Regions from separate parts of the Streptomyces sp. A18 genome, predicted to be linked through region 4. Evidence: riboswitches for the same ligand, from Rfam matches in the RefSeq annotation. Region 4 holds a riboswitch; each other region holds the start of a gene.
What was found. A riboswitch is a leader RNA that binds a small molecule or an ion and turns the genes downstream of it on or off. The one in region 4 is predicted to bind cobalamin.
Positions count from the first base shown of each region.

Region 1: it holds a riboswitch for cobalamin, as region 4 does, so the genes downstream of both, AC5P1C_RS06200 (ABC transporter substrate-binding protein) here and AC5P1C_RS12235 (cobalamin biosynthesis protein) in region 4, are expected to answer to the same signal.
Region 2: it holds a riboswitch for cobalamin, as region 4 does, so the genes downstream of both, AC5P1C_RS30985 (ribonucleoside-diphosphate reductase subunit alpha) here and AC5P1C_RS12235 (cobalamin biosynthesis protein) in region 4, are expected to answer to the same signal.
Region 3: it holds a riboswitch for cobalamin, as region 4 does, so the genes downstream of both, metE (5-methyltetrahydropteroyltriglutamate--homocysteine S-methyltransferase) here and AC5P1C_RS12235 (cobalamin biosynthesis protein) in region 4, are expected to answer to the same signal.

Region 1 is NZ_JBWLKL010000003.1:118,698-125,809, forward strand. Features, by position in the region: gene AC5P1C_RS06195 (FecCD family ABC transporter permease) at 1-694, opposite strand, end outside; gene AC5P1C_RS06200 (ABC transporter substrate-binding protein) at 691-1,743, opposite strand; cobalamin riboswitch at 1,810-1,995, opposite strand; gene AC5P1C_RS06205 (VOC family protein) at 2,003-2,458, opposite strand; gene AC5P1C_RS06210 (AraC family transcriptional regulator) at 2,464-3,330, opposite strand; gene AC5P1C_RS06215 (HAD family hydrolase) at 3,526-4,656, shown strand; gene AC5P1C_RS06220 (DUF2252 domain-containing protein) at 4,653-5,996, opposite strand; gene AC5P1C_RS06225 (alpha/beta hydrolase family protein) at 6,126-7,049, opposite strand.
Region 2 is NZ_JBWLKL010000027.1:23,960-31,071, forward strand. Features, by position in the region: gene AC5P1C_RS30985 (ribonucleoside-diphosphate reductase subunit alpha) at 1-1,850, opposite strand, end outside; cobalamin riboswitch at 1,988-2,111, opposite strand; gene AC5P1C_RS30990 (hypothetical protein) at 2,212-2,943, shown strand; gene mctP (monocarboxylate uptake permease MctP) at 3,012-4,661, opposite strand; gene AC5P1C_RS31000 (DUF3311 domain-containing protein) at 4,658-4,927, opposite strand; gene AC5P1C_RS31005 (YbdD/YjiX family protein) at 5,080-5,277, opposite strand; gene AC5P1C_RS31010 (carbon starvation CstA family protein) at 5,274-7,112, opposite strand, start outside.
Region 3 is NZ_JBWLKL010000024.1:103,945-111,056, reverse strand. Features, by position in the region: gene argG (argininosuccinate synthase) at 138-1,586, opposite strand; gene AC5P1C_RS29675 (hypothetical protein) at 1,711-1,863, shown strand; gene AC5P1C_RS29670 (energy-coupling factor ABC transporter ATP-binding protein) at 1,852-2,733, opposite strand; gene cbiQ (cobalt ECF transporter T component CbiQ) at 2,730-3,479, opposite strand; gene AC5P1C_RS29660 (energy-coupling factor ABC transporter substrate-binding protein) at 3,486-3,860, opposite strand; gene AC5P1C_RS29655 (energy-coupling factor ABC transporter permease) at 3,860-4,636, opposite strand; cobalamin riboswitch at 4,667-4,864, opposite strand; cobalamin riboswitch at 5,088-5,303, shown strand; gene metE (5-methyltetrahydropteroyltriglutamate--homocysteine S-methyltransferase) at 5,467-7,112, shown strand, end outside.
Region 4 is NZ_JBWLKL010000006.1:62,507-69,618, reverse strand. Features, by position in the region: gene AC5P1C_RS12245 (putative cobaltochelatase) at 1-1,844, opposite strand, end outside; gene AC5P1C_RS12240 (cobyric acid synthase) at 1,912-3,444, opposite strand; gene AC5P1C_RS12235 (cobalamin biosynthesis protein) at 3,444-4,382, opposite strand; cobalamin riboswitch at 4,506-4,640, opposite strand; gene AC5P1C_RS12230 (DUF397 domain-containing protein) at 4,886-5,104, shown strand; gene AC5P1C_RS12225 (hypothetical protein) at 5,097-5,405, shown strand; gene AC5P1C_RS12220 (hypothetical protein) at 5,338-5,889, opposite strand; gene AC5P1C_RS12215 (helix-turn-helix domain-containing protein) at 5,933-6,787, opposite strand; gene AC5P1C_RS12210 (hypothetical protein) at 7,027-7,112, opposite strand, start outside.

The DNA of each region.
Region 1 (7,112 bases), on a different contig from region 4:
CGAACGCGTCCAGGGTGCGGGCGTGCGCCAGGCAGATCGCGAGGGCCACGAAGAGCACCGCCCCGCACAGCCAGACGTCCGTCCAGCCCACCCCGCTCAACGAGCCGAGCAGCCAGAACAGGACACCGCGCGTCGTCTCCGCGTCGCCCGCCGTGAGGATCACGAACGACGTGAGCGCGGAGAAGAGCTGCATCGCCGCCACCCCGGACAGCACCACTCTGTCGGTGCTCCCGCCCAGGGTGTGGCTGAGCAGCAGGACGAGGGCGAAGGAGACGACGGCTCCGACGAAGGCGCCCGCCGAGACCGACACCACTCCCCCGCCGACCCCCAGGACGACGATCGCGACCGCGCCCGTGGAAGCCCCCGAGGAGACCCCGAGCACGAAGGGGTCGGCCAGCGGGTTGCGCAGGAGGGACTGCAGGACCGTCCCGCAGACCGCCAGGCCAGCGCCGCAGACCGCCGCGAGGAGCGTGCGCGGCATCCGCAGGTTCCAGACGATGCCGTCCCGGATGGGCGTCAGCGTCGCCTCGCCCCAGCCGAGGTGGGCAGCCACCGCCGACCACACGTCCGGTACGGAGATGTCCGCCGGGCCGATCGTGACGGCCACCGCCACGGAGAGCGCGAGGGCGGCGAGGCCCGCCGTGCAGAGCAGGATGTTCCGTACGCCGACCGGGCCCCGGAGGGCTCCTTTCACTTGGCGAGCCCGAACTCGCGCAGCGCGTCGGCGACTTGCTCCACGCCGTCCACCGTGCGGATCGACGGGTTCATGGCCTGGCCGCTCAGGAGCACGTACCGCTTCTTCTTCACGGCGGTCAGGTTCTTGGTGGCCGGGTTGGACTCCAGGAACTCGATCTTCTTCTTCGCGCTCTCCGCCGTCTGCGACTTGCGGGTGAGGTCGCCGATGACCAGGGCGTCCGGGTCGCGGTCGGCCACCGTCTCCCAGTTGATCTGGGGCCACTCCTCGCGGGTGTCGTCGAAGACGTTCTTCGCGCCGAGCTCGCGGGTGATGATGCCCGGCGCTCCGCAGCAGCCCGCGATGTAGGGCGCGTCGGAGTTGGCGAACCAGTAGAGGAGCGTCGCGTCGGAGGCGTCAGTGTTCTTGATGGTCTTCGTGGCCTTCGCCACCCGGCCCTTGAGATCCGCGATCAGGCGTTCGCCGCGCTTCTCGACCCCGAAGGCCTTGGCCAGGTCCCGCACCTCGCCGTACACCGTGTCCATGGTCAGCGTCTTGTCGCGGCGGCCGTCACCGTCGCCGCTGTTGTCCTTGCCCGCGCAGTCGGAGGGCGAGACATAGGCGGGTACGCCGAGTTCGGCGAACTTGGCGCGGTCTGCGACGCCGCCCTTGCTGACCGTCGCCAGGAAGGAGGCGGTGACGAAGTCCGGCTCCTGGGCCAGGACCTTCTCGAAGGAGGGGTAGCTGTCGGCGAGCCGCTCGACCTGGGCGTTGTCCTTCTCAAGACCCTTGAGCACCGGGTCCGTCCAGGTGCCGGTGCCGGCCATGCGGTCCGCGAGGCCGAGGGAGAGCAGGATCTCCGTGGAGCCCTGGTCGAGGGAGACCGCCCGCTGCGGCGGCGCCTTGATCTTCGCCTTCTTGCCGCAGGAGGTCAGGGTCAGCGGATAGCCGTCGGCCTTCTTGTCCGTGGTGGTGGCCGACGAGCCGGAGCCGCCGCAGGAGGTCAGTGTGACGGAGAGAGCGATGCCGAGGAGGACGGGTATACGTACACGACGGGCGGTGGAGGACACACGATCCCTTGAGTCTCACGGCTCATACGCGGAGCCTGGCCTGCTTCGTCACCTCCGCCGCTCGGTGCGCGGGCGAAGGCGCCAGCAGGTCTTCGGACTCGGGGATCGGCCGGACGGGGCGCCTTCCCGGGCGTCCGTGGACGCCCAGTGGCCTTGGCCCCGCCCGTTCCCCCTCACCGCTGCGCGTCAGTTCCGGATTCGCACCGGATTCCCTGGCCCTGGTGTGGGTTGACTGGCGCTCGCAAGCTATCACGCGAGGTCAGGACGGCTGCTCGGGCCTGGGTGCGCCGCGGTAGGTGCCGAAGGACCACTTGTTGCCCTCGGGGTCGGCGATGGCGAACTCCCGGCTGCCGTACGGCTTGTCCTCGATCTCACGGATGATCTCGGCCCCCGCGGCCCTGAGCCGCTCGTAGAGCTCGTCCACCCGGTCGGTGACGACGTACGTGCCGAAGGTGCCCGGTTTCAGGCACCAGTCCCCGGCCCCGTCGTCGTACGAACCGAGCATGATCGCTCCGCCCTCGGGCCAGTCGAGTTCGGCGTGGGCCACGCTGCCACCGTCCTCGTAGACGACGGTGCGCAGGAAGCCGACGGTGCCCACCAGGAAGTCGATCAGGGCGGGGGCGTCGTTCGCCTGGAGGGTCGGCCAGACGCTGGGGGCGCGCTCGCCGGAGGCGGTCTCGGGCTGCTTCTGCTTCTGCTTCTCGGTGGTGTCCATGGCTCCTACTCTTCGCCCCGGCCGTAGCTCCCGGCTTGGATATTCCGGCACTCTTCGGCCAGCCAGCCGCTGGGGCTGATGCCGGTGTACTGCTGGAAGTCCCGGACCAGGTGGGAGTGGTCGTAGAAGCCGCAGTCGGCGGCGATGCGGGCCAGGTCCGGGGCCGCGCCCGCCGCGACGGGGCGCACGACGGCGTTGCGTGCGCGCTCGAAGCGCATCAGGCGGCCGGCCTGCTTGGGGCTCAGGCCCGTCTCGGCGCGGAAGAGCGTGGTGAGGCGGCGTTCGCTGAGCGCGACGTGCCGGGAGAGGCCGCGCAGGGTGCCGACGCCCCGGTGTCTGGCCAGCCAGGCCCAGGCCTCGGCGACCTCCGGGCGTACGGGGTCCCCGCCGTCCGCGTCGGCCGCGCGCTGCCTCAAGTAGCCGGACAGGGAGGCAAACCGCTCCTCCCAGCCGACCTGCTCGCACAGCAACTCCCGTACGTCGGCGGCGCGGCGCCCCAGCACATCCGCGCCGGACGTCACCAGGTCGCCCGCAAGCTCCGAGGCCGGTACGCCGAACAGGGCGCGGGCGGCGAGCGGGTGCACGGCGAGCTGGATGCCCGCCTCGTGCTCGGGCCTGACGACGTACGCCGGGTGCTGGTGCAGGCCGCCCAGGACGATGTCCGTGCGGTCGGCGTCGGGGCCGCCCGCCTGCTCGGGGCTTGCGCCGCTGACGACGGGGCCGTCCAGCGAGAAGATCAGCGTCAGGTACGGGGACGGCAGGCCGCGGTGCAGACCGGGGTGCTCGCCCGCCGTGCGGTAGCCGACGGCGGACACCACCATGCCGTCGAGCCGCGGAGCGGCCCGCACGAACTCACGGGAGACGGTCTCCATGCCTTCCAGTATGCGATGGGCGGGGCCCGGAGGCGGGCCCGTACACCTGTTGGGCGTCCGATGCGCCTACCCGCGCGCGGGCGTCCCATGCCCGCCGCTTCCGGTGATGTCGATCATGGGAATCCGCGGTCCGACCTCATACGATGACCCGCCGCTCCGGACGGGGCGCAGACCGCTCTCAGGGGGCACAGAACCATGGCAGTAAAGGCAAAGGGCAAGCTGGCCGTACTCGGCACGGCGGGCGCGCTCACCGCGGCCGTCCTCGCGGGGACGGCGCTTTGGCCCGGCACGGACGCGACGGCCGCGGACGCCTCCGCGAAGGGCACGAAGATCGCGGCCGAGCTGAAGCACTGGCCCAAGCCGGTCGCGACGAAGCTGGGCAAGGTCATCGCGGAGAACGGCGACAAGGGCGCGTACGCCGTCTTCGACGCGGACAACACGACCTACCGCAACGACCTGGAGGAGTCCCTCCTGCCCTTCCTGGAGATGAAGGGGGTCCTGACCCGCAAGTCGATGGACCCGTCGCTGAAGATCATCCCCTTCAAGGACACGGCGAAGCACAAGGAGAGCCTCTACAGCTACTACAACCGGCTGTGCGAGGTCGACGACCAGGTCTGCTACCCGTGGGCCGCGCAGATCTTCTCCGGCTTCACGCTGAAGCAGCTCAAGGGGTACGTCGACGAGCTCCTCGCCCACGACAAGCCGATCCCGGCAGAGTACTACGAGGACGGGAAGCTGACGAAGACCGAGGTGAACAGGCCCCAGTTCTTCACCGGCATGCAGGAGCTCTACAAGTCGCTGCGGGCGCACGGCATCGAGGTCTACGTCGTCAGCGCGGCCAGCGAGGACCTGGTGCGCATGGTGCTCTCGGACCCCAAGTACGGCTACGACGTGAAGCCCGAGAACGTCATCGGCGTCGGCCTGCAGCTCAAGGACCGCAAGACCGGCGACGTCACCAGCTCCCGCAAGGAGATCGCGGAGGGCCGCTTCGACGAGAAGAAGCTCGCCAAGCGTGAGCTGACGCCCAACCTGTGGGCGCCGCTGACCTGGTACCAGGGCAAGCCCGCGGCCATCAACACGTACATCGACGAGTGGAAGAAGCCGATCCTGGTGGCGGGCGACACCCCGAAGAGCGACGGCCCGATGCTGTTCCACTCGGCGGATGTGAAGCACGGCGGGGCGCGGGTCTGGGTCAACCGCAAGGACGACTACATGAAGGAACTGGACGGGATGAAGCGGAAGAACGCGGACCGGCAGCGGGAGCTCGGCCAGAAGGTCACCGCGGACAAGCGGTGGCTGACGGTGGTCCCGGACGAGATCCGCTAGTCGTCCCCGGTGGCGGCGCTGACCAGGCCTGAGGCGATCGCCTCGGTCAGTGCCGCGTGGTCCTCTGCGTTCTGCGCGGCGTAGCGCAGTGCGAAGTCCGTGATCGCTCTGTCGAACGTGTCGGAGCCGCCGAGGTAGGCGGCGATGGCTATGCGGTCGCCGGAGCGGGCGTGGGCGCGGGCCAGGGCCGTGCCGCAGAGCCGGGCGTAGGAGCGCAGCTCCGTGGCGGACATGGACTCGACGTCCGCCGAGCCCTTCATGTCGCGGAGCTGGCGCCAGTAGAAGGCGCGGCCCTGGGGGCCCGTCATCCAGCCGAGGAAGATGTCGCTCGCCGCCTGGAGGAGGCGCTGGCCCGCGACCACGCGGTGGCCGGGGTGGACGTACGGTCCCGGCGGCAGGTGCTCCTCCAGGACCGAGCGGACCGCCTCCTTGATCTGGAGGAAGAGCGGGTCGTCGGCGTCGCGTCCGGCGAGGAGCACGATGTAGCAGCGGGTGCCGACGCTGCCCACGCCCACCACTTTCCGTGCCGCGTCCACGAAGTGGTAGCGGTCCAGGAGGAGTCGGCGCTCCTCGGAGAGCGTGGAGCGGTAGTCGCCGAAGATCTTGCGTACAGCCGCGAGGTCGGCGGCACTGGCCGGTTCGATGAGCGGCGGGTCGTGGATGATGCGGCGGACGCCCTCCACTTCTTCCGTCAGCTTGCCGAGCGCCTGGAGGCTCGTGCGGCGGCGGGCCCGGTCCAGGGTGGTCGCCGCGCGCTTGCGGTGGCGGGTGGAGCGGATGAGGGACAACAGGGCGTGTGCGTCGGTGCGTTCGTACCAGACCGCCAGTTCGCCGAGGTCCGCCAGACGTCTCATCGACGCGCGGTACGCCGCCACCGCCGCGAGGCACGCCTCGCGTGACCCGTTCTCCGGGTGGCCGTTGTCGCGGGACGCGACGGCGATGCTCGCGGCCAGGCGTTTGACGTCCCACTCGAAGGGGCCTGGGCAGGTCTCGTCGAAGTCGTTGAGGTCGAAGAGCAGGGCGCGTTCCGGAGAGGCGAAGAGACCGAAGTTCAACAGGTGGGCGTCGCCGCAGAGTTGGACCGTGAGACCGGTGTTCCACTGGGCGGCGAGGTCCCCCGCCATGACGGCGGCGGCGCCCCGCAGGAACGAGAAGGGCGAGGCCGCCATGCGGGCGTACCGGATGGGCAGCAGTTCCTGGACGCGGTCTGCGCCCTGCCGCTCCAGGACCGCCACCGGGTCGGCGCGGTCGGCGGAGGGTATCCAGGCGCCGTGCGAGGAGCGGGAGGCACGCTTGCGGGCGGTCTTGCCCTGCCGGGCACGATCCTCCGGAGTGGCCATCCCTCTCCCCTATCCGCCGGCAGCTCCCCGCGACAGGCTCTCGGGCCTCAGGAGCAGCCAATGCCGCTGGGGGCGCGCACGCATGCCGGGCCCGCCGAACGGGTGAACTGCCGCCGAATGCGTCGGGCCTCAGCTTCCGCCCGCCACCGCCCACGCCGCCACCTTCTCGGCCAGCGCGCCGCCCGCCCGGGTCCACGCGAAGTGGTCCAGGGGGCCGCCCGCCTCCCGGGTGGAGTACTGCCGGCGCGTGAGGCGGGCCGCGGGCGCCTTGCCCACGAGGTGGTCGAGGGCGGGAGCGGGGGCCCAGGTGTCGCCCTCCACGGAGACCGCGAGGACGGGCAGGTCGAGGGTGCGCAGCGCCGCCTCGTAGTCGTGCACGGAGCCCGGGGAGGAGTAACGGCCCGTACGTCCCTGGCGTGCCCAGTCCCGCATGACGCCCTTGGACTGGTTGCCGCCGAAGCCGAGCCTGATCCCGGGCCACCGGCCGAGCAGCGTCGTCGTCGCCGCGGCGAGCAGCTGGCCGACGAGCAGCAGGGGCCCGCGCACGGGGCCGTACGCACGGAACCAGACGGAGCCCGAGGCGACGAGGGCGACTCCGTCGACGCCCGGCCCGATCCCCAACGAGGCGTGCACGAGCCCCAGTTGGCCGCCCAGGCTGTGGCCGAGGAGGTACAGGGCGGTCTCCGGGCCCAGTTCGGCGCGTATCGCCTCGACGACCGCCACGAGGTCCCGCTCCACGATCGTGTCGTAGCCGTGGTCCAAGGCGTCCGCGTCCGTCACCCGCGGGGTGCTCTCCCCCTGCCCCCGCAGGTCCACGGTCAGGGCGGTGAGCCCGTGCCCGTGCAACTGGCGCGCGAACGCGCGGTAGTAGCGGGCCGGGGTGCCCATGGCGGGCAGGATCAGGACGGCGGGCGCCGGGCGGGGCGAGGCCTCGCTCCCGCGCAGGCCGCGGACGGGAAACCGTGCCCCGTCCGGGAGTCGAGCGGTCACGAACAGCGGCAGCTCGCCTGCTGCGGGCTCCTGCTGGGCGGGGGCGGATTCCGGCTGAGTCATGCGGTCAGCATGAACCACGCGTACGGGTGGGGACCCTGGGGCCCCACCCGTACGCGCTCGCCC
Region 2 (7,112 bases), on a different contig from region 4:
GCGATACGTTCCCGCAGCGCGGCCCAGCGCTCCGGCCAGGTCAGCTCGACGCCGTAGTGGTCGGGGTGCAGGACGCCGCGCGCGGTGCGGGTCTTCTCCCAGGCGGGCAGCGGGCCGATGGGGGTCCCCTCTGCACCGGAGCCTGCCGAAGGCGCTTGGGGGCGCTCGGCGAGGTCGGCCGACGCCTCGTACGCGGCGAGCATGATCCGCTCGGCGATGCGCGTCGAGAGGGCGCGCGCGGCAGGGGAGTCGAAGGGCAGCTTCAGCTGGAAGAAGACGTCCTGCAGACCCATCGCGCCCAGGCCCACCGGGCGCCACCGGGCGTTCGAGCGCCCGGCCTGCTCGGTCGGGTAGAAGTTGATGTCGACCACACGGTCGAGGAACGTGACGGCGGTACGGACGGTCTCGTCGAGCCGCTCCCAGTCGATGTCGCCCGCGGCGGTGTCCACGAAGGCGCCGAGATTCACCGAACCCAGGTTGCAGACGGCCGTCTCCCCGTCGTCCGTCACCTCCAGGATCTCCGTGCAGAGGTTGGACGAGTGCACCGTGTGGCCGGGCTCCGCCGTCTGGTTGGCGGTGCGGTTGGCGGCGTCCTTGAACGTCATCCAGCCGTTGCCGGTCTGCGCGAGGGTGCGCATCATGCGGCCGTAGAGGTCACGGGCGGGGATGGTCTTGCGGGCGAGCCCGTCCGCCTCGGCCTTGCGGTAGGCGGCGTCGAACTCCTCGCCCCACAGGTCGACGAGCTCGGGCACGTCGGCCGGCGAGAACAGTGACCAGTCCTCGCTCGCGGCGACCCGGCGCATGAACTCGTCCGGGATCCAGTGCGCGAGGTTGAGGTTGTGCGTGCGCCGCTGGTCCTCGCCCGTGTTGTCGCGCAGCTCCAGGAACTCCTCGATGTCGGCGTGCCAGGTCTCCAGGTAGACCGCGGCGGCGCCCTTGCGGCGGCCGCCCTGGTTCACGGCGGCGACGGAGGCGTCCAGGGTCTTCAGGAACGGCACGATGCCGTTGGAATGGCCGTTCGTGCCGCGGATCAGCGAACCGCGGGCGCGGATGCGGGAGTACGAGAGGCCGATGCCGCCCGCGTGCTTGGAGAGGCGCGCGACCTGGTGGTAGCGGTCGTAGATGGAGTCCAGCTCGTCCAGCGGGGAGTCGAGGAGGTAGCAGGAGGACATCTGCGGGTGGCGGGTGCCCGAGTTGAAGAGCGTCGGCGAGGACGGCAGGTAGTCCAGGCGGCTCATCAGGCGGTACAGGGCGGCGACTTCGTCCACCGAGCGCGGGGAGCCGTCCTCGGCGAGGCCGCTCGCGACGCGCAGCATGAAGTGCTGCGGGGTCTCGATGACGTGCCGGGTGATCGGATGGCGAAGGAGATAGCGGCTGTGCAGGGTGCGCAGGCCGAAGTATCCGAAGCGGAAGTCGGCGCCGTCCGACAGGGCCGCCTCGACGAGACCGTCCAGGTGCTCGGCATGGTCGGCGACGAACGCGGCGGTGCGGTCCGCGATCAGGCCCTCGCGGTGGCCCACGGCGACCGAGTCGGAGAAGGAGCGCACGCCCTGCGACGCGGCCTCGTCACGGATGCTGAGGCTCAGGAGCCTGGCCGCGAGCTGCGAGTAGGTCGGGTCCTCGGAGATGAGCCCGGCGGCCGCCTCGGTCGCAAGCTCCCGCAGCTCCGCCACATCGGCCCGCGCCGAACGGCCGCGCAGCGCGGCGGCGGCGACCCGGCCCGGGTCGGCGTCGGGGAGATCGGCGGTGAGTTCGGTCAGGGTACGCAGCAGCGCGGTGCCTGGGCCGTCGGCGGTCTGCGACTCGTCGGTGGTCTGCGCTGACGCAGGTTCGGCTGGCGCGATGGTCACGTGGAGCACTCCCTCGCTCGGCTCTGAGCCTTGGGGAGGGGCGAGTGACACACGGGGGCGCGCCCAGGGCAGGGCTGCGCTCCGCGTCCACCAGCCCATTCCACGAGGCCCGGACGTCGTTGGCACCCGGACCGGTCGGAACGGGCACGCTGTCGACAGGTCATCGGACTTGCGAGCACGACAAATGCGTACTCATACACCGTTGCGGGACAGTTCCGGACTTGCACCGGATTCCCCTGCGGCGACAGCGAGCACGAGCATACATCTTGTGCTGGCTCTGGGCGGCAGCCCCATATCTTGTGTCGGCGCGTGTGTCCCCTAGGGTGGCGGCCGAACTGAACGTCGAACAGGGGGAGACGGCGTGCGAGGTCTTGGCGCGGGCTGTGCCGTGGGGTTGCTGATGCTGCTCACCGGATGTGGGGACGCCGGCGAGAAGGCGGAGACGAAGCCTGCGCGGCCCCCGGAGCCGACTGCGGCGGCCGGCGTCGACGGTGACGCCGATCCCCGCCGGCTCTTCACGGACGCCGAGTTGAAGGCGGCGCTGCTCTTGCCCACGGCCGCAGGGAAGAAGGCCACGGCTTCGGAGACCTCGACGGGTCTCTTCGACCAGGGCTACGGGGGCGGGGATTGGAGCGGCTGCCCGGCCGGTGAGAAGGAGCGCGGGGAGCTGCGGCGTATGCGGGGCGCCAGCGCCGAGCGGACGCTGCGGCCGGATCCGGGGGCCGTCTCCGAGGGTGATCCCTACGTCTTCCAGCGCCTGGTCTCGATGCCCTCCGAGCGCGCCGAGCGCCACATCGAACTCCGTCGGCAGCTCAACGAGGCGTGCCCCCGCGTCACCGTCGACACCGAGGCGGCCCCCGTCGAGGAGCACCACGTCGCCGAAAAGCTGCCGGACCTCGGCGACGACGCCCTCCTGGAGACCACGCGGACCACGGGCGGCGACGAGTACGACGGCACGCCGCATTACCAGGCCGAGGTGCGGGTCGGCGGTGTGCTCGTGATGGTGGACGCGGGCACCGACAAGGACCTGGCGATCTCCTCTGCGGCCAAGGCCGCGGCGCGGGTCCGGACGGAGCTCTACAAGGCCACGTGAGGCTGCACGTGAGCGCGGGCCGTCGGATTCCTCCGGCGGCCCGCGCTCACGTTGTGTACGGGGAAGAGTCAGTGCCCGCCCGGCGCCCCCGCCGTGGCCGGCGGCAGCTCCTCCACGACACCCGGGTCGCCCGCGTCCGCGGTGTAGTCGCCGGGAGAGGTCTCGTCGATGCCGTCAGGGGCCTTCATGGCGCGCAGGACGAAGGTCGCGACCACGGTGACCACCACGTTCAGGACGAACGCCGTGAGGCCGATGTAGCCGATCTCGCCGATGCCGGGGATCTCTTCGGACGAGCCGCCGAAGTGCTTCTGCGTCGGCGACGCGACGCCATACGCGGCGACCGTGCCGTAGATCATGCCGACCGCCCAGCCCGCGAGCAGCGCCCAGCGGTGGAACCACCGCGTGAACAGGCCGCCGACGAGCGCGGGCATGGTCTGCAGGATCCAGATGCCGCCCAGGAGCTGGAAGTTGATCGCGACCGTCTTGTCCATGGTGAGGACGAACGCGAGCGCGCCGACCTTCACGAGCAGGGAGACCAGCTTGGAGACCTTGGTCTCCTGCGCCGGTGTCGCGTCCGGCCTGATGAAGTCCTTGTAGATGTTCCTGGTGAAGAGGTTCGCCGCCGCGATCGACATGATGGCGGCCGGCACGAGCGCTCCGATGCCGATCGCCGCGAACGCGACGCCGGTGAACCAGTCGGGGAACATCGTCTCGAACAACTGCGGAATCGCCAGCTGACCGTTCTCGACCTTCACCCCGGCCGCGATCGCCATGAAGCCGAGCAGCGCGAGCAGGCCCAGCATCAGCGAATAGAGCGGCAGGATCGTGGTGTTGCGGCGGATCACGTTGCGGCTCTTGGAGGAGAGGGTCGCCGTGATCGAGTGCGGGTACATGAACAGCGCGAGCGCGGAGCCGAGGGCGAGCGTGGCGTAGGTCCACTGCCCCGCGTGGCCCGGCGCGAGGCCCGCGACGGGCTTGCCCGCCGCCTCGTTCGCCGACGAGAACTTGTCGTTCGCCGCCTGGAAGATCTCGTCGAAGCCGCCGAGCTTGATCGGGATGTAGATGATCGCGACGGCGATGACGAGGTAGATCAGGCCGTCCTTCACGAACGCGATCAGCGCGGGGGCACGCAGACCCGACGAGTACGTGTACGCGGCGAGCACCGCGAACGCGATCAGGAGCGGCAGGTCCTTGATGAACCAGTTCGTGTCCGGGCCGCCGCCGACGCCCATGACGTCGAGCACGGCCTGGATGCCGACCAGTTGGAGCGCGATGTACGGCATCGTGGCGAGGATGCCGGTGACCGCGACGGCCAGCGAGAGCCCCTTGGAGCCGAAGCGCCCGCGCACGAAGTCCGATGTGGTCACGTAGCCGTGCTTGTGCGAGACGGACCACAGGCGCGGCAGGAAGGTGAAGATCAGCGGGTAGACGAGGATCGTGTACGGCACCGCGAAGAAGCCGGCCGCGCCCGCCGCGTAGATCGCCGCCGGGACGGCCACGAACGTATAGGCGGTGTAGAGGTCGCCGCCGAGCAGGAACCACGTGACCCAGGTGCCGAACGAGCGTCCGCCCAGGCCCCATTCGTCCAGGCTCTCGGTCTCGGCCTTGCGCCAGCGCGCGGCCAGGAAGCCCATGGCCGTGACAAGAATGAAGAAGAAGATGAAGACGGCGAGGGCGATGCCGTTCACGCCGCCCGTGTCCGCTGCGAGCTCGTTCATCGGGTCGCACCCCCCTGGGCCTGCTCGGCCTTGCGGGCGCGCTGGTCACGCTGCCACAGCTTGTACGCGATCATGGTCAGAACAGTGGATATGAGCACCCACAGCATCTGGTACCAGTAGAAGAACGGGATGCCGATGAAGGTCGGTTCGACCTTCGCGTAGGAGCCCACCCAGAGCATCGCCACGAACGGCGCGACGAGACAGAGGGCAACGACCACGCGGACCGGCGTGATCACCGGTCTGCTCACTTCAGGCGCATCTGACACTTGGCGGCTCCGCTCCCTCGCTTATCCCACCTTTAATGTGCGGGAAATCTAAGCGAGAGTATTGATCTATGGAACCCCCGTCCGGATACCGGACGGATATCGGGCGGGCCGATGCGCCTGTCGCGTAAGGGGCCGGAGGGGTCGACGCGCGGTCAGCAGCAGCGGAATCCCTGCCTGGGGTCCGACTCCTGCCGGTCCGTCCGCATCCGCTCGAACTCCCTCCGGGAGGGGACGGATGCCTCGGGATGCGCCTTCCGTGCGTGCGCGACATATCGGTCGTACGCGGACTCGTCGGTCAACTCCCGTGCGTACCAGCGCACCCAGCGCATCCCGCGCAGCACCCACGTCATGACGGGGTCCTCGCGTCCTCGGCCTCCCTCGCCGCCGCGAGCTCCGCCTTCTCCTCCTGGGTCGGGATGAGTCCGGCGGGCTCGACGATCTTCGACTCCACGTACGCGGCCTCGCTCAGCTTCGACGACTGCGGGTTGCGGATGTGCTTCACGCAGATCCGGGCCGCGTCCGCGATCACGACGACGATGAGCAGGGCGAGCGCGGCCGAAAGGACGCCGTCCACCGTGGAGTTGGTGACGACGGTGTGCATGTCGTCCATGGACTTGGCGGGCGGTAGGACCTTTCCGTCCTCGATCGCGTCCTGGTAGATCGAGCGCTGCTTGAAGAAGCCCACGCGCGGGTCGCTGGAGAAGACCTTCTGCCAGCTCGCGGTCAGGGTCACCGTCGCGTCCCAGGCGAGCGGAATGCCGGTGATCCAGGCCCACTTGAGGCGACCCGACTTCACCAGGAGCGTCGTGCAGACGGCGAGCGCGACCGCCGCGAGGAGCTGGTTGGAGATGCCGAAGATCGGGAAGAGCTGGTTGATCCCGCCGAGCGGCTCGTGCACGCCCACCCACAGGAAGTAGCCCCACAGGCCGGTGACGACCGCGCTGGTGATGATGAGTCCGGGCTTCCAACTGACCCTCTTGAAGGGCTTGTAGACGTTCCCGAGCATGTCCTGCAGCATGAAGCGGCCCACGCGCGTGCCCGCGTCGAGCGCGGTCAGGATGAACAACGCCTCAAACATGATCGCGAAGTGGTACCAGAAGGCCTTCATCGAGCCACCGGTGACCTTCGAGAAGATCTCGGAGACACCGACCGCGAGCGTGGGAGCGCCGCCGGTGCGCGAGAGCAGCGAGGACTCCTCGACGTTCTTGGCGGCCTGCGCGAGATCCTCGGGCGAGATGGAGTACCCGAAGCCGGCGACCGCCTGGGACGCGGCCTGGACGTTGTCCCCGATGACGCCCGCGGGCGCGTTCATCGCGAAGTAGAGCCCGGGGTCGATGATGCTCGCCGCGATGAGCGCCATGACCGCGACGGACGACTCCATCAGCATGGAGCCGTAGCCGATCATCCTGACCTGCGTCTCCTTCTGGATCATCTTCGGCGTCGTGCCCGAGGAGATCAGCGCGTGGAAGCCGGACAGGGCCCCGCAGGCGATGGTGATGAAGACGAACGGGAAGAGGGACCCCGCGAAGACCGGCCCGTCGCCGCGCGAGGCGAAGTCGGTCACAGGGTCCATCTTCAGCGTCGGAAGCGTGACGACGACGCCGATCGCGAGCAGCAGGATCGTGCCGATCTTCATGAACGTGGAGAGGTAGTCGCGCGGCGCGAGCAGCATCCACACCGGCAGGATCGAGGCGATGAATCCGTACGCCACCAGCCAGATGACCAGCGTCGACGGCGCGAGCGTGAACGTCTCCGCGAGGGACGACTCGGCGACCCAGCGCCCGGCGACGAGCGCGATGAGCAGCAGCGTGATCCCGATGAGGGAGACCTCGCTGACCCGGCCCGGACGCAGGATCCGCAGGTAGAACCCCATGAACAGGGCGATCGGAATGGTCATCGCGATGGAGAAGGTGCCCCACGGCGAGTCCGCGAGCGCGTTGACGACGACGAGCGCGAGCACCCCGAGCAGGACGATCATGATGGCGAACGCGGCGAGCAGCGCGGCGGCCCCGCCGAACGGACCGATCTCCTCGCGCGCCATCTGCCCGAGCGACTTGCCGTCACGCCGCGTGGAGAAGAAGAGGACGACCATGTCCTGCACGGCGCCCGCGAAGATCACGCCGACGATGATCCAGATCGTGCCCGGCAAGTAGCCCATCTGCGCGGCCAGTACGGGCCCCACCAG
Region 3 (7,112 bases), on a different contig from region 4:
GATGGCGGGCGCCTTCGGCGTGGTCCGCGGCGACCAGGCGCCCGCCCCGGACTGACGGAGAACCGCCGACGACGACAGCGGGCCCCGACGGATCGAGATCCGCCGGGGCCCGCTGCTCAGATGCTCACGACCCGCACTCAGTCCGTGCCGGACTCCATCGCCGCACGGTCCAGCATCGTCTCCTCGTCCGTCGCGGCACCACGCGAGGCGATCGCCTCGGCGCCGCCGCCGTCCATGGCTCCGATCAGGCCGGTCGATGCCGCCTGCGCGGCACCGATGGGCATCGGGTGGCCGCCGCCGACCAGGCCGAGGCCCGCGTACTGCTCGAGCCGCGCGCGGGAGTCGGCGATGTCCAGGTTCCGCATGGTCAGCTGGCCGATCCGGTCCACCGGGCCGAACGCCGAGTCCTCGGTCCGCTCCATGGAGAGCTTGTCCGGGTGGTAGCTGAACGCCGGGCCCGTGGTGTCGAGGATCGAGTAGTCCTCGCCGCGCCGCAGCCGCAGCGTCACCTCGCCCGTGATCGCCGTGCCGACCCAGCGCTGCAGGGACTCGCGGATCATCAGCGCCTGCGGGTCCAGCCAGCGGCCCTCGTACATCAGCCGTCCGAGGCGCCGGCCCTCGTTGTGGTACGCGGCCAGCGTGTCCTCGTTGTGGATCGCGTTGACCAGGCGCTCGTAGGCGATGTGCAGGAGGGCCATGCCGGGCGCCTCGTAGATGCCGCGGCTCTTGGCCTCGATGATCCGGTTCTCGATCTGGTCGGACATGCCGAGGCCGTGCCGGCCGCCGATCGCGTTGGCCTCCATGACGAGGTCGACCGCGGAGGCGAATTCCTTGCCGTTGATCGTGACCGGGCGCCCCTGCTCGAAGCCGATCGTCACGTCTTCCGTGTCGATCTCCACCGAGGGGTCCCAGAACCGCACGCCCATGATCGGCTCGACGGTCTCAAGACCGGTGTCCAGGTGCTCGAGCGTCTTCGCCTCATGCGTGGCGCCCCAGATGTTGGCGTCCGTGGAGTACGCCTTCTCCGTCGAGTCGCGGTAGGGCAGCTCGTGCGCGAGCAGCCACTCCGACATCTCCTTGCGGCCGCCGAGCTCCGTCACGAAGTCCGCGTCCAGCCAGGGCTTGTAGATCCGCAGGTGCGGGTTGGCGAGCAGCCCGTACCGGTAGAACCGCTCGATGTCGTTGCCCTTGAACGTGGAGCCGTCGCCCCAGATCTGCACCCCGTCCTCCAGCATGGCCCGCACCAGAAGCGTGCCGGTCACGGCACGGCCCAGCGGCGTCGTGTTGAAGTACGGACGCCCGCCCGACCTGATGTGGAAGGCGCCGCACGACAGCGCCGCGAGCCCTTCCTCGACCAGCGCCGCACGGCAGTCGACGAGCCGGGTGATCTCGGCGCCGTACGCGGAGGCACGGCCGGGCACGGAGGCGATGTCGGGCTCGTCGTACTGGCCGATGTCGGCGGTGTACGTGCACGGGACGGCACCCTTGTCACGCATCCAGGCGACGGCGACCGAGGTGTCGAGACCGCCGGAGAAGGCAATGCCGACGCGCTCGCCGGTGGGGAGGGAGGTGAGGACCTTGGACATAGGAAGAGTATGCATCACTTCGCATGACCATGCAACGTCGACCGCACGGCGACGGTCGCCCGTACGCGCCGCCGCGGTCGTCCGTACGCGCCGCCGCGGTCGTCCGTACGCGCCGCCCGCGGTAGTGGCGACGCAGCTTCCGGTCACCCACCGGGCCGCGGGCCGGCTCGACCAGCGGCGCTCCATGGCGGTGGGGCTCGTGCCCATCTCCGTCGGGTTCGCCCTCGTGGTGCTCCTGCCCGGCCGTGACCGGACCGCGGGCGCGTCAGCCGGCTGACGCGCCGGGCATCGCCGGGGCCGTGAGGGCCGCCAACTCCTCCGGGGTGCGCGGCCCTTCGCCCGCCACGGCCAGCAGGCCCTTCGTCCGCAGCAGCTCCGCGACGGCGATCCCCCACGGCAGGCGAAGGCCCGCCTGCGCGAGGAGGTCGCGGTGGGCCAGCATCCGCGCGACCGGCCCGGTGCGCACTCCCGAGGGGGTGAGCAGCGCCGCGTCGTCGGCCCAGTGGAGTGCCAGATCCACGTCGTGGGTGGCCATGACCACGGTCGTCCCCGCGTCCCGCAGGCCTTGCAGGGTCGTCAGGAGCCGTTCCTGCCCGTCGGGGTCGAGCCCCGCGGTCGGCTCGTCGAGGATCAGCACGCGCGGACGCATCGCCACGGCTCCGGCGATCGCCGTCCGCTTCCGCTGCCCGTAGGAGAGCAAGTGGGTGGGGCGGTCAGCCAGTTCGCCGATGTCGAGCGCGGCGAGCGCCTCGGCGACCCGCGCCCGGACCTCGGTGTCGGGCAGCCCGAGGTTCAGCGGTCCGAAGGACACGTCCTGCTCGACCGAGGCGGCGAACAGCTGGTCGTCCGGGTCCTGGACGACCAGCTGAACGGTGGTGCGCAGCCGCGTCAGCCCCTTGCGGTCGTACGTCACGGGCGTGCCCTTGAGCGTCAACCCGCCCTGGTGCGGGCGGAGTCCGCCGCTCAGAAGACGCATGAGGGTGGTCTTGCCGCTGCCGTTGCGCCCGAGCAGCGCCAGGGCGCGGCCCTCGGTGACGTCGAAGTCCAGGCCGCTGAGGACGGTGGGCCCTTCTTCATACGCGTAGGAGGCGGCGCGCAGGGCGACCAAGGACTCGCCCGGCTCGCGAGGAGCGCTCGGCTCGCTCATGGAAGAAGCCTTTCCAGTACGAGGGTGAGGGCCGCGAGGGCCAGGAGGAGCACCGCGCTCGCGGCCACGAAGCGCCGGGAGACGCGGGCCTCGGGCACGAGCACCCGCAGGGTCCCGTCGTAGCCGCGTCCGGCGAGCCCGGCCTGCAGCCTGCTCGCCCGGTCGAAGGCCCGCACGAACGCGGTGGCCCCGAGCCCGCCCAGGGAACGCCAGGTGGCGGCCCGGGTGGTGTGGCCGAGCCGGGCGGCCTGCGCCTGCCGGATCCGGCTCATGGAGTCCAGGAGCAGGAAACTCATGCGGTACATGACCAGGGCCACGTCCACGACCGGTGCCGGGACGCCCGCCTTCACCAGGCGGGGCAGCAGGTCCGACATCGGTGTGGTGAAGGCGAACAGCAGGACGCCGAGCGAGGCCGCCGATGTGCGCAGGAGCAGCCCGCCGGCCCGCGCGGGGCCGCCGTCGGCGAGCGTGACGAACCCTTCGGGGCCGCCGAGTTGGACGATCAGGGTGAGGGCGCCGGTCACGCAGAAGCCGAGCGGTACGCGGTAGGCGCGCCACAGTTTGCGCGGCGGCACCCCCGCGGGGCCGAGCAGCACGGCGAGCGCGGCGATCAGCACCAGGACGGCACCGGGCCAGGGCGGCAGAGAGACGGCGAGGACCGTGAGTCCGAGCCCGAGCACTGCCTTGTCCACGGGGTGGCGGCGGCGCCAGCGACTGCTGTGCGCCGCCGCGTCGATGGGCAGCACGCGGGGTCAGACCTGCTCGCCATCGGGCTGGTCGGCCTCCACGTCGGTGGCCTGCTCAGCGGGCGCTTCCTGCGATCGTGCGCTCTCCGCGCCCTGGCGGCGCCCCCTGCGCAGACCGAAGTAGTACGCGAGGACGCCCGCGCCGAGTGCCGCCTGCAGGGCGAAGAGCGCCGACTCGACCTCCCCGGACGGCGGTTCGTACAGCGGCGAGAACCACGGCTCGTAGTCCGGCTCGATCTCGGTGATCGCGGTCTCGGCCTGGGCATCGGCCCCGGCGAACGGCTCCTTCTCGTCGTCGCCGAGACCGAGCGCCAACGGCAGCACCGCGAGCGCGGCGACGATGAGGAGGAGCAGAGTGTTGATCTTCGCGTTCCGGCTCATCAGGCGCTGGCCCCCGTCTCCGTCGTCTTCGTCGTGTCCGCCGTCTTCGCCGTCTTCGCGTTCGTCGTGTCCGCCGTCTCCGCCGTCTCCACCGCCTTCGTGGCCGACCGCTTGCCCTGCAGCAGGACGCCGAGCCGCGTCAGCTCACCCTTGCTGGACTGCACGAGCAGCCGCATCACCAGGACGGTGAGCAGCCCCTCGCTGACGGCCAGGGGGATCTGCGTGACGGCGAAGATGCCGCCGAACTTGCCGAGCGCGCCCATGAACCCGCTGCTCGGGTCGGGGAAGGCCATGGCCAGCTGGACGCTGGTGACGCAGTACGTGGACAGGTCCGCGACGAACGCGCCGAAGAACACGGCGACCATGAGCGGCGCGCCGTACCGCTTCAGGAGGCGGTAGACGGCGTATCCGGCCCAGGGCCCGACGATCGCCATGGAGAACACGTTGGCGCCCAGCGTGGTGAGCCCGCCGTGGGCGAGCAGCAGGGCCTGGAAGAGCAGGGTGATGGTGCCGAGCACCGCCATGATCGGCGGCCGGAACAGGATGGCGCCGAGCCCCGTTCCCGTCGGGTGCGAGCAACTGCCCGTCACGGAAGGGATCTTCAGCGCGGAGAGGACAAACGTGAAGGCACCGGAGGCGCCGAGAAGCAGGGTGCTCTCGGGGTGCTCCTTGACCTCACGGGTCAGGGAGCGGACTCCGTGGACGACGAATGGCGCGGACGCTACGCCCCAGGCGATCGCGTGCGCCGGCGGGAGGAAACCCTCGGCTATGTGCATGGCTCAGCAGACCCTCTCCAGCACCTCGTGGATGGACAACGCGCCTTGGCCGGTCTCCTGGCTGACGGGTCGTACCGACCGAACTCCGCCTTCCCGGATGCGTGAGCACCCAGTGGCTGCCGCGAGGGCTGGAGCCGGACTTCCCGATCACAGTGGCGAGGGCCGCACCGGCATCACACCGGATTTCCCGTTCACCAAGGCGTGGTGACCCTAGTGCGCAATCGAGTTGCCTGACAACTTGTGGAGCCACCCCACCTGTGGCACGCGCGGGCGCACCCGAACACGGGCGTGCGCCCCTGGTCAGGGCGCGTCTCAGGAGTGTGTGATCTGGTCCGTGGTCGCGAACACCGCGTGACAGAGGCGGCGTCCCGCGGCTGCTGCGGACGGGGCCGTGTCCCACCTCACGGTCCGGGATGTGATCAGTACTGCCCAAGAGGCCGACCAGCCCCTTAGCCTGACCGGTGCAGCTGGTTCGCCCTGTCCGCCAGACAGGAGCGTCGTAAGAGGGAACCCGGTGGGAATCCGGGACTGCCCCGCAGCGGTGAGTGGGAACGACCGCCGTCATGAGCACTGGATCCGAGCGGATCCGGGAAGCGACGGCCAGTAGGAGCCTGTTTCGGCAGGTGTGCCCGCGAGTCCGAAGACCTGCCCGTTGCCTGTACGTGACCCCTCACGTGCGGACATCCCGGTGACCTCGTGGGCGGGTCGGCGTACAGATCAGGTGGGGCACCGCGCCGCAGGCGCGCGTTCGGTCCGCCCGGTTCGTCATCCCTTCGCGTCCGTGTCCCGTCCCCGGGATCCTCAGGAGTCATCTCGCGAAGGAGATTTCCGTGACACCGAAGTCCGCAGCCGCGGCAGCACGAGCCACCGTCTACGGCTACCCCCGCCAGGGCCCCGACCGGGAACTGAAGAAGGCCGTCGAGGGGTACTGGAAGGGCCGCGTCACCGCCCACGCCCTCCGGGACACCGCGGCGCAACTGCGCCGGGCCACCTGGCAGCATCTGGCCGCCTCCGGCATCCATGAAGTGCCGACCGGTGACTTCTCGTACTACGACCATGTCCTGGACACCAGCGTCATGGTCGGCGCGGTCCCGCAGCGGCACCGCGAGGCCGTCGACACCGACATGCTCGACGGCTACTTCGCCATGGCGCGCGGTACCAAGGACGTGGCGCCCCTTGAGATGACCAAGTGGTTCGACACGAACTACCACTACCTCGTGCCGGAGCTCGGCCCCGACACCGTCTTCACCGCCGACTCCGCCAAGCAGGTCGCCGAGCTGAAGGAGGCCATCGCTCTCGGCCTCGCGGCCCGCCCGGTCCTCGTCGGTCCGGTCACCTACCTGCTGCTCGCCAAGCCCGCGCCCGGCGTTGCCGTCGACTTCGAGCCACTCACGCTCCTGGACCGACTCCTGCCGGTGTACGCCGAGGTCCTGGGCGACCTGCGCGCCGCCGGTGCCGAGTGGGTGCAGCTCGACGAGCCCGCCCTGGTGCAGGACCGCAGCCCGGCCGAACTCAACGCCGCCGCCCGTGCCTACCGCTACCTCGGCACCCTCACCGACCGTCCGAAGCTGCTCGTCGGCTCCTACTTCGGCAGGCTCGGCGAGGCACTTCCGGTGCTCGCCAAGGCGCCGGTCGACGGTCTCGCCCTGGACTTCACCGAGGCCGCGGCCAGCCAGCTGGAGGATCTCGCCGCCGTCGGCGGGCTGCCCGGCAAGCGTCTTGTTGCGGGCGTCGTGAACGGCCGCAACATCTGGATCAACGACCTGGAGAAGTCTCTCTCCACGCTGGGCACGCTCCTGGGTCTCGCCGACCGGGTCGACGTCTCCGCGTCCTGCTCCCTGCTGCACGTCCCGCTGGACTCCACCGTCGAGCGCGACATCGACCCGCAGATCGCGCGCTGGCTGGCCTTCGCCCACCAGAAGACCGCCGAGATCTCCACACTGGCCCGCGGCCTGGCCCAGGGTGCGGGCGCCATCGCGGCCGAACTCTCCGCCAACCGTGCTGACTTGGCGTCCCGCTCGGGCTCGGCCCTCACCCACGACCCGGCCGTACGCTCGCACGTCGCCTCCGTCACGGGCTCGGATGCCCGCCGCACGCACGCCTACCCGGAGCGCGCGGCGGCCCAGCGGACCCGCCTCGGCCTGCCCCAACTGCCCACGACCACCATCGGCTCCTTCCCCCAGACCACCGAACTGCGCACGGCACGGGCCGACTTGCGAGCGGGCCGCATCGACACGTCCGGCTACGAGGAGCGCATCAAGAGCGAGATCCGCGAAGTCCTCGCCTTCCAGGAGGAGGCGGGCATCGACGTCCTGGTGCACGGCGAGCCCGAGCGCAACGACATGGTGCAGTACTTCGCCGAGCAGCTCACCGGCTACCTCGCCACGCAGCACGGCTGGGTCCAGTCGTACGGCACCCGCTATGTGCGCCCGCCGGTGCTGGCCGGTGACATCTCGCGGCCCGAGCCGATGACGGT
Region 4 (7,112 bases):
CGGCCGTCCGTGACGACCACGACCAGCGGACGGCGCGCCGGGTCCCGCAGCCGCTCCACCCGCAGCACGTCGTGCGCCTTGAGCAGCCCGGCCGCGATGGGCGTACGCCCGCCCGTGGGCAGCGTCTCCAGCCGGGCGGCGGCGGCGTCGACGGACGAGGTGGGCGGCAGCGCCACCTCGGCGTCATTCCCGCGGAAGGTGACGAGCCCGACCTTGTCCCGCCGCTGGTAGGCGTCGAGCAGCAGCGAGAGGACCGCGCCCTTCACGGCGCTCATCCGCTGCCGCGCGGCCATGGACCCGGAGGCGTCGACGACGAAGAGCACGAGGTTCCCCTCACGCCCCTCCCGCGTCGCCTGCCGCAGATCGTCCCGTCGTACGACGAGCCCACGACCCGAGCGCCCACGCGCGCGCTGATGCGGGGCCGCCGCCTGCACGGTGGCCGCCAAGTGCAGCTTGGTGAGCGCCCCTTGGGGCCGCCGGGCCCCGGTGGTCCGCCCGTGCTCGGTCCGCGCCCGCGAGCGGCGCCCCGCGGCACCCTCACCGAGGCCGGGGACGCTCAGCATCTTCGTACGGAAGGGCTCGGAGGCCCGCACGGCCTGCTGCTCCCCGGCACCGCCACCGGCGGCGGGGGCCTGCGCGGGTTCCTGCTCCTGTGGGCCGTCCTGTGGGCCGCTCTCGCCGTCGTCGGCCGGAGAGTCATGCGGAGCACGCTGGTCGGGCACGTCAGGCGTGTCGGGGCCGCCCTGGGGCGGCTGCCCGCCACCGCCGGGACCGTCGCCGTCGGGCTCGGGATCGTCGTCCCCGTCGTTCCCGGCGTTCTCCTCGTGCCGGCCGTCGTCCGCCTGCTCCAGCGTGTCGTCGAGCTTGTCCTCGTCGAGCCCCGGAGCGTCGAAGGGGTTGCGCCGGCGCCGGTGCGGAAGCGCGAGGAGAGCGGCCTGGCGCACATCCTCGGCGAGTACGTCACCGCGCCCCGCCCAGGCGGCCAGCGCCGTCGCGGTACGCGCCATCACGATGTCGGCCCGCATCCCGTCGACCTCGAAGGCCGCACAGGTGGCCGCGATCTGCCGCAACGCCCCGTCGCCGAGCCGCACTTGGGGCAGCAGCGCCCGCGCCGCGACGATCCGCTCCCGCAGCGCGGACTCGTCGTCGTGCCACCGCGCGGCGAAGCCCTCCGCGTCGTCGTCGTACGCGAGCCGCCGCCGTACGACCTCGACCCGCTGATCGGTCTCGCGCGACGCGGCGACCTCGACGGTGAGCCCGAACCGGTCGAGCAACTGCGGGCGCAGTTCGCCCTCTTCGGGGTTCATGGTGCCCACGAGGAGGAACCGCGCCGCGTGCCGCACGGACACGCCCTCGCGCTCGACGTACGAGGCGCCCATGGCGGCGGCGTCGAGGAGCAGGTCCACCAAGTGGTCGTGCAGCAGGTTGACTTCGTCGACGTAGAGGATGCCGCGATGGGCGTCGGCGAGCAGGCCGGGCTCGAAGGCCTTCACACCCTCGGAGAGCGCCCGCTCGATGTCGAGCGCCCCGACCAGACGGTCCTCGGAGGCACCGACGGGAAGTTCGACCATCCGCGCGTCCCGCACCGAGGCACCGCCGACGTCGTGCGGGCCATCGGGGCAGGCGGGATCGGGGGCGGCCGGGTCGCAGGAGAAGCGGCATCCGGCGACGACGGGCACCTGCGGGAGCAGGGCCGAAAGGGCGCGCACGGCAGTGGACTTGGCGGTGCCCTTCTCCCCGCGGACGAGGACACCGCCGACGGCGGGCGACACCGCGTTGAGCAGCAGGGCGAGCCGCAGGTCGTCCTGCCCGACGAGAGCGGTGAACGGATAGGGGGTGCTCACAAGGCCTCCATTGCGTGGTTCGGGGCGGGGCAGGGGACGGCGGATCGCGCGCGTCCCCCTCCGCGGGTCATGAGGGTGCCCCCGGTGCGATGAAGGGGAGGCCGGACGGGGGGCCGTTCTCGATCAGGCCGAGCAGCGCGTCCGTGTCCGCGTGCTCCTCGATCAGATCGCCGAGCAGGTCGAGCTGTTCCTCGCGCAGCGCGCCGAAGCTGGTGTCGGGCGCCGGCACGAAGCGGCGCCCTGCGGCGCGGGCGACCTCGGTCAGGAAGCGGCGCCGGAACGCGTCGCTCTCCAGGGAGCCGTGCCAGTGCGTGCCCCACACCTCGCCGACCCGGCAGCCGTCCAAGCCGTGTCCATCGCCATCAGAGATGAACGCCTCTCCGCCCAGGACTTGAGCGACGCCGTGATGGATCTCGTACCCCTCGACGCGCTCGCCGAGTGCCTCGCCGACCGGCCGTTCGAGGGTCTTCTCGCGCGCGAACCGCACGCGCACGGGCAGCAGGCCGAGCCCGTCCACGGCCCCCGCCCGCGACTCGACGTCGTCCTCGATGTGCTCGCCGAGCACCTGGTAGCCACCGCAGATCCCGAGCACGGGCCGCCCCTCGGCGGCGCGCCGCGCGATGGCGTCCGCGAGGCCGCGCTCGCGCAGCCACTCCAGGGCGCGCACGGTGCCGCGCGTGCCCGGCACGATCACGAGATCGGCGTCCACGAGTTCTTCGGCCCGGTCCACGAACCGCACGACGACGCCCGGTTCGGCGGCCAGGGCGTCCACGTCCGTGAAGTTGGACATCAGGGGTACGGCGCAGACGGCGACCCGCAGCACGTCCTCACCGACCGGGGGAGCGACGACGGACTCCCTGACGGCACCCCGCAGGGACACCCGAAGGCCGTCCTCCTCGTCGATGCCGAGGCCGTGCTGGAACGGCAGCACACCGAACGTACGCCGCCCGGTGAGCCCGAGCAGCATGTCGAGCCCGGGTTCGAGCAGCGAGACGTCGCCCCGGAACTTGTTCACGAGATACCCGGCGATCAGTTCCTGGTCCTCGGCGGCGAGCAGCGCCGTCGTCCCGAAGAACGAGGCGAAGACGCCACCGCGGTCGATGTCGCCGACGACCACGACGGGGAAGCGGGCGGCCCGCGCGATCCCCATGTTCACGATGTCGGTACGCCGCAGATTGATCTCGGCGGGGCTGCCCGCGCCTTCGCAGATCACGGCGTCATAGCTGCCCCGAAGCTCTTCGAGGCATCCCATGACGGTGGAGAGCAGCGCTTCCTGCCGCCCGCCGTGGTAGCCGCGCGCGGTCATCTCGCCCACGGGCTTGCCCATGAGGACGACCTGACTGCTGCGGTCGCTGCCCGGCTTGAGCAGCACGGGGTTCATCAGCGCGCTCGGCTCGACCCGGGCCGCCTGCGCCTGCATGGCCTGGGCCCGCCCGATCTCGGCGCCTTCGCGCGTGACAAAGGAGTTGAGGGACATGTTCTGCGCCTTGAAGGGCGCGACGGAGACCCCCTTGCGGGCCAGCCACCGGCAGATCCCGGCGGTGACGACGCTCTTCCCCGCGTCGGACGTGGTCCCGGCAACGAGCAGCCCACCACTCATCAGGCCCTGCCTTTCCGCATAGTGCTCACCACTGCCGCGACCCCAAGGGCCAGCAGCCCGACCTGCCGCGACAACCGCACGGCCCGCTCGATGTCCGCCACCTCGACGGCCCGCCCGTCCGTGTTCAGGACGGGCCGGTGCTCCACCCGGCCTCCGTACGAGAGGGTCCCCCCGAGCCGTACGCCCAACGCCCCGGCGAAGGCGGCCTCGACGGGCCCCGCGTTCGGGCTCGGATGCTTCGAGGCGTCCGCGCGCCAGGCCCGCAGCGCTCCCCTCGGAGCGTCCCCGGCGGCAGCGGCGAGCACTGCGGTGAGCCGGGCGCCCGGCCACCCCAGGACGTCGTCCATGCGGGCCGAAGCCCACCCATATCGCCGGTACTTCACGGACTTGTGCCCGACCATCGCGTCGAGCGTGTTGACGGCCCGGAAGGCGACGAGCCCCGGCACCCCGCCGAGAGCGCCCCACACGAGCGCCCCGACCACGGCGTCGGACGTGTTCTCGGCGACGGACTCGACCACGGCCCGCGCGATGCCGTCGGCGTCGAGCGCCTGCGGATCCCGCCCGCACAGATGCGGCAGCCGCTCCCGCGCCACCTCGATGTCCCCGGCGGCGAGCGCTCCGCCGACGGCCCGCGCCTCACGTCCGAGCGAGGTCCCGCCGACCACGGCCCAAGTCGTGGCGGCGGTCAGCGCGACGGACGCGGCACGTGAGTCACGTACAAGAGAAGAGACCAGGACGGCGGCACCGGCCGCACCCCCGGCACACACCACGGCGTGCAGCGCGCCCCACCCCCGGTGGTCACGCCACAGCACACGCTCGACGGCGCCCGCCGCCCGCCCGAACGCGGCGACCGGATGCCCGCGGCGAGGATCGCCGAGGAGCAGATCACCGAGGAGGCCGGCGGCGGCGCCGTACGCGAAGTCGCGATCGGCACGCATGCGTTCAGCCGGCCGGGACGTGGAGAGGAGCGAGGGGCCCGGCCTGGACGGGCAGGGGCACAGAGACCGGCAACGGGCGGCCGCGCATGGCGATATGTCCTCACTCAGGGTGTCCGCGCCCTGGTTCGACGTGACCGACGGGCGAGAGTTCCTGGCTTCCGAGGAGGCAGCTCCCCGATGACAGTGGCGGGACCGCGCCGGATTCGCACCGGCTTCCTCTCCTGCCGCCGTAATGGCTCCGGCAGTCCACCACGCCCGCGAACGCCCGTCAACTTGCCGTTGACCTGGGACGGGAGAGTGTGCCGAGGCCCACATGGGGCCGATTTCTCCCTAGGCCTGGAAATTGAACTTTCCTAGACTGGAACACGACAACGGGAGAGCGGTCCACGAGTGATTTGGTCCGGGTCGTTACGTGGTGCGGTGGTTCTCGGCAGAGCTGTCGGCCTGCGGAGATCACGGCGCTATCGTGCGGGATACCGACTCTCCGGTAGGGGGAGGTCGGCGTGTCCCATGAGAAGTCGTCCGGACGGTTGTGGCGCAGGAGCAGCTTCAGCGGGGACGAAGGAGACTGCGTCGAAGTCGCCCTCGCGCGGGAAGCGGTGATCGTCCGTGATTCGCAGAACCCGTCGGGGCCACGCGTCGTCTTCTCCATCGAGCGCTGGCAAGCGTTCCTGAACGCTCTCGGCGGCGCGGGGGAGAGGGAGGGGGGACAGGATGACTGAGCATCATCTCGCTGAAGTACGGCACCTGGTGAGCGGTGTGCACGGGGGGAAGGGGAAGGCGTCCGGTGTTGTCGCGGTCGCGGCGGGGTGTGCGCTGCTCGGTGCGGCCGTCACCCTGGTCGGCGTGGCGGCTTCCCTGCTGGTCGAGGGGACGGCGGCGCGGCTGGCCATCTGGGTCCTCGTGGCCGCGGTGGCCTCGGTGTCCGTGGGCCTGTGGTGGGGCTTCGCCGAGTTCAGGCAGGATCGTCTGCCTTGGGCTCGGGCCGCTGAGCGGGAATCACAGCGCGGCGGTCGTCGCTGAGCGTGGGGATTTCCCCGGCCTGTGAGATCAGCTTCGCGAGCTGGCGACTCAGCGCGATCACCGGGGCCGAGAAGACGGCGATCACCGAGCCGACCGTCCAGAAGCCCGTCATGCCGACGGCGCCCAGGACGACGAGCACTCCGGTGAGTGTCACCAGCAGAACGAGTATGCAGCCGGTGCAGTAGACGATCCTGGTCGTGAACAGCCGGACGTTGTCGTCCGTGCGATGGCGGTCCAGCGTGTCCATCCGGTCCGTACGGCCCTGGTCGGTCATTGCTTCGCGGACGAGTTGGTTGTACGAGGGGCCGTCGGCCGGTGTCTGTCCGAGAGCGGCGCCGCCGGTGGCATCGGCGGTCGGGCCCGCGGGGCTGCCGGTGGAGGCCCCACCGCCACCTTGCGCACCACCCGAACCACCGCTTCCCCACAGTGGCCGCCTGATGGCCGCGAGGACCTCACACCACCACTCTCGCAACGCGGCTGGCATCTTGAGGCCTCCTCGCTCCTCCCGGACTCCTTGGGCCGGGAGGTCAGCTGCTGTCAATGCCGTCCCTGATCCGATGGATCAGGTCGATGGCGGTCTCTCCGGCGCATGCGGTCTCGCGGAGGGATTCGAAGCACTCCTGGTGACGCACGATCAGCTCGTGGTCGTCACGGATCGACTGGTTTCCCTGGGCTTCCAGGTAGAGCAGGTCCTCGTCGTCGAGGAAGCCGAGCAGGATGAAGCTGCTCAGGGTGGAGTAGTGGGCGCCCGATGTGAACGGCAGTACCTGGAGGGACACCTTCGGGTGCGCGGAGATGTCGATGAGGCGCTGCAGTTGGGCGCGCTGCACGCGTGGTCCGCCGATCTGCCGGTGCAGTGCGGCCTCGTCTACGACGAAGAACGTGAAGGGCGGGTTCTCGCCCTCCAGGGCGCGCTCCTGGCGCGCTGTCCGCAGCTCCACGATCCTCCGCGCCCGCGCCTCGTCGACGCGCGGGGCGAGGAGTGCCATCGCGTACTCGTCCGTCTGCAGAAGGCCGGGCACGATGATCGGGTTGTACGTGCGAAAGGACGCGGCGGCGCTCTCGTACCCCAAGTACTGGCTGAACTGAGGCCCGATGATGTCGTGGTACTGGCTCCACCAGCTGGCGCCCTTGGATCCGCGGGCGGCTTCTTCGAGCTCCTCGGTGAGCTCCGGGTCGCTCACCCCGTACTGCTGGAGAAGCGCGCGCAGATCGGTCACGGAGAGGCTGACCGTGCCCTGCTCGATCCTCATGATCTTGGACAGCGACCAGTCGAGTGCGTGGGCGGCCTGGCCCTGTGACTGCTTCGTGGCCTCGCGGGCCTTGCGGAGTGCGATGCGCAGCCTGCGGCGATTCAGGCTCGGGTCGACATCCCTCGACATGGTGGCTCCTCGCTGTCGTCACGGCTGTTGAGAGTTTTGACATAAGGCAGGTGGCGATATGTGCAGCCGACGCTAGCAGACAGCTCGATGCCATTATGCCATATGTCACTTCGCCGCATCGCATGCGCTCGTACGTGTGAAAGGAGGGATGCGCGGACACGCGAAAGCCGGGTGGGACGCACCCTGAGGTGCGTCCCACCCGGCTCTTGTTCCCGGCTCTTGTGAGGCCGTGATCGTCGTCAGGCGACGATCAGATAGATCCCGTACGCCACGGCCGCCGCGCAGAGCGCGAAGCACAGGTACGCGCCCGTGCGTGCCGCCGCGG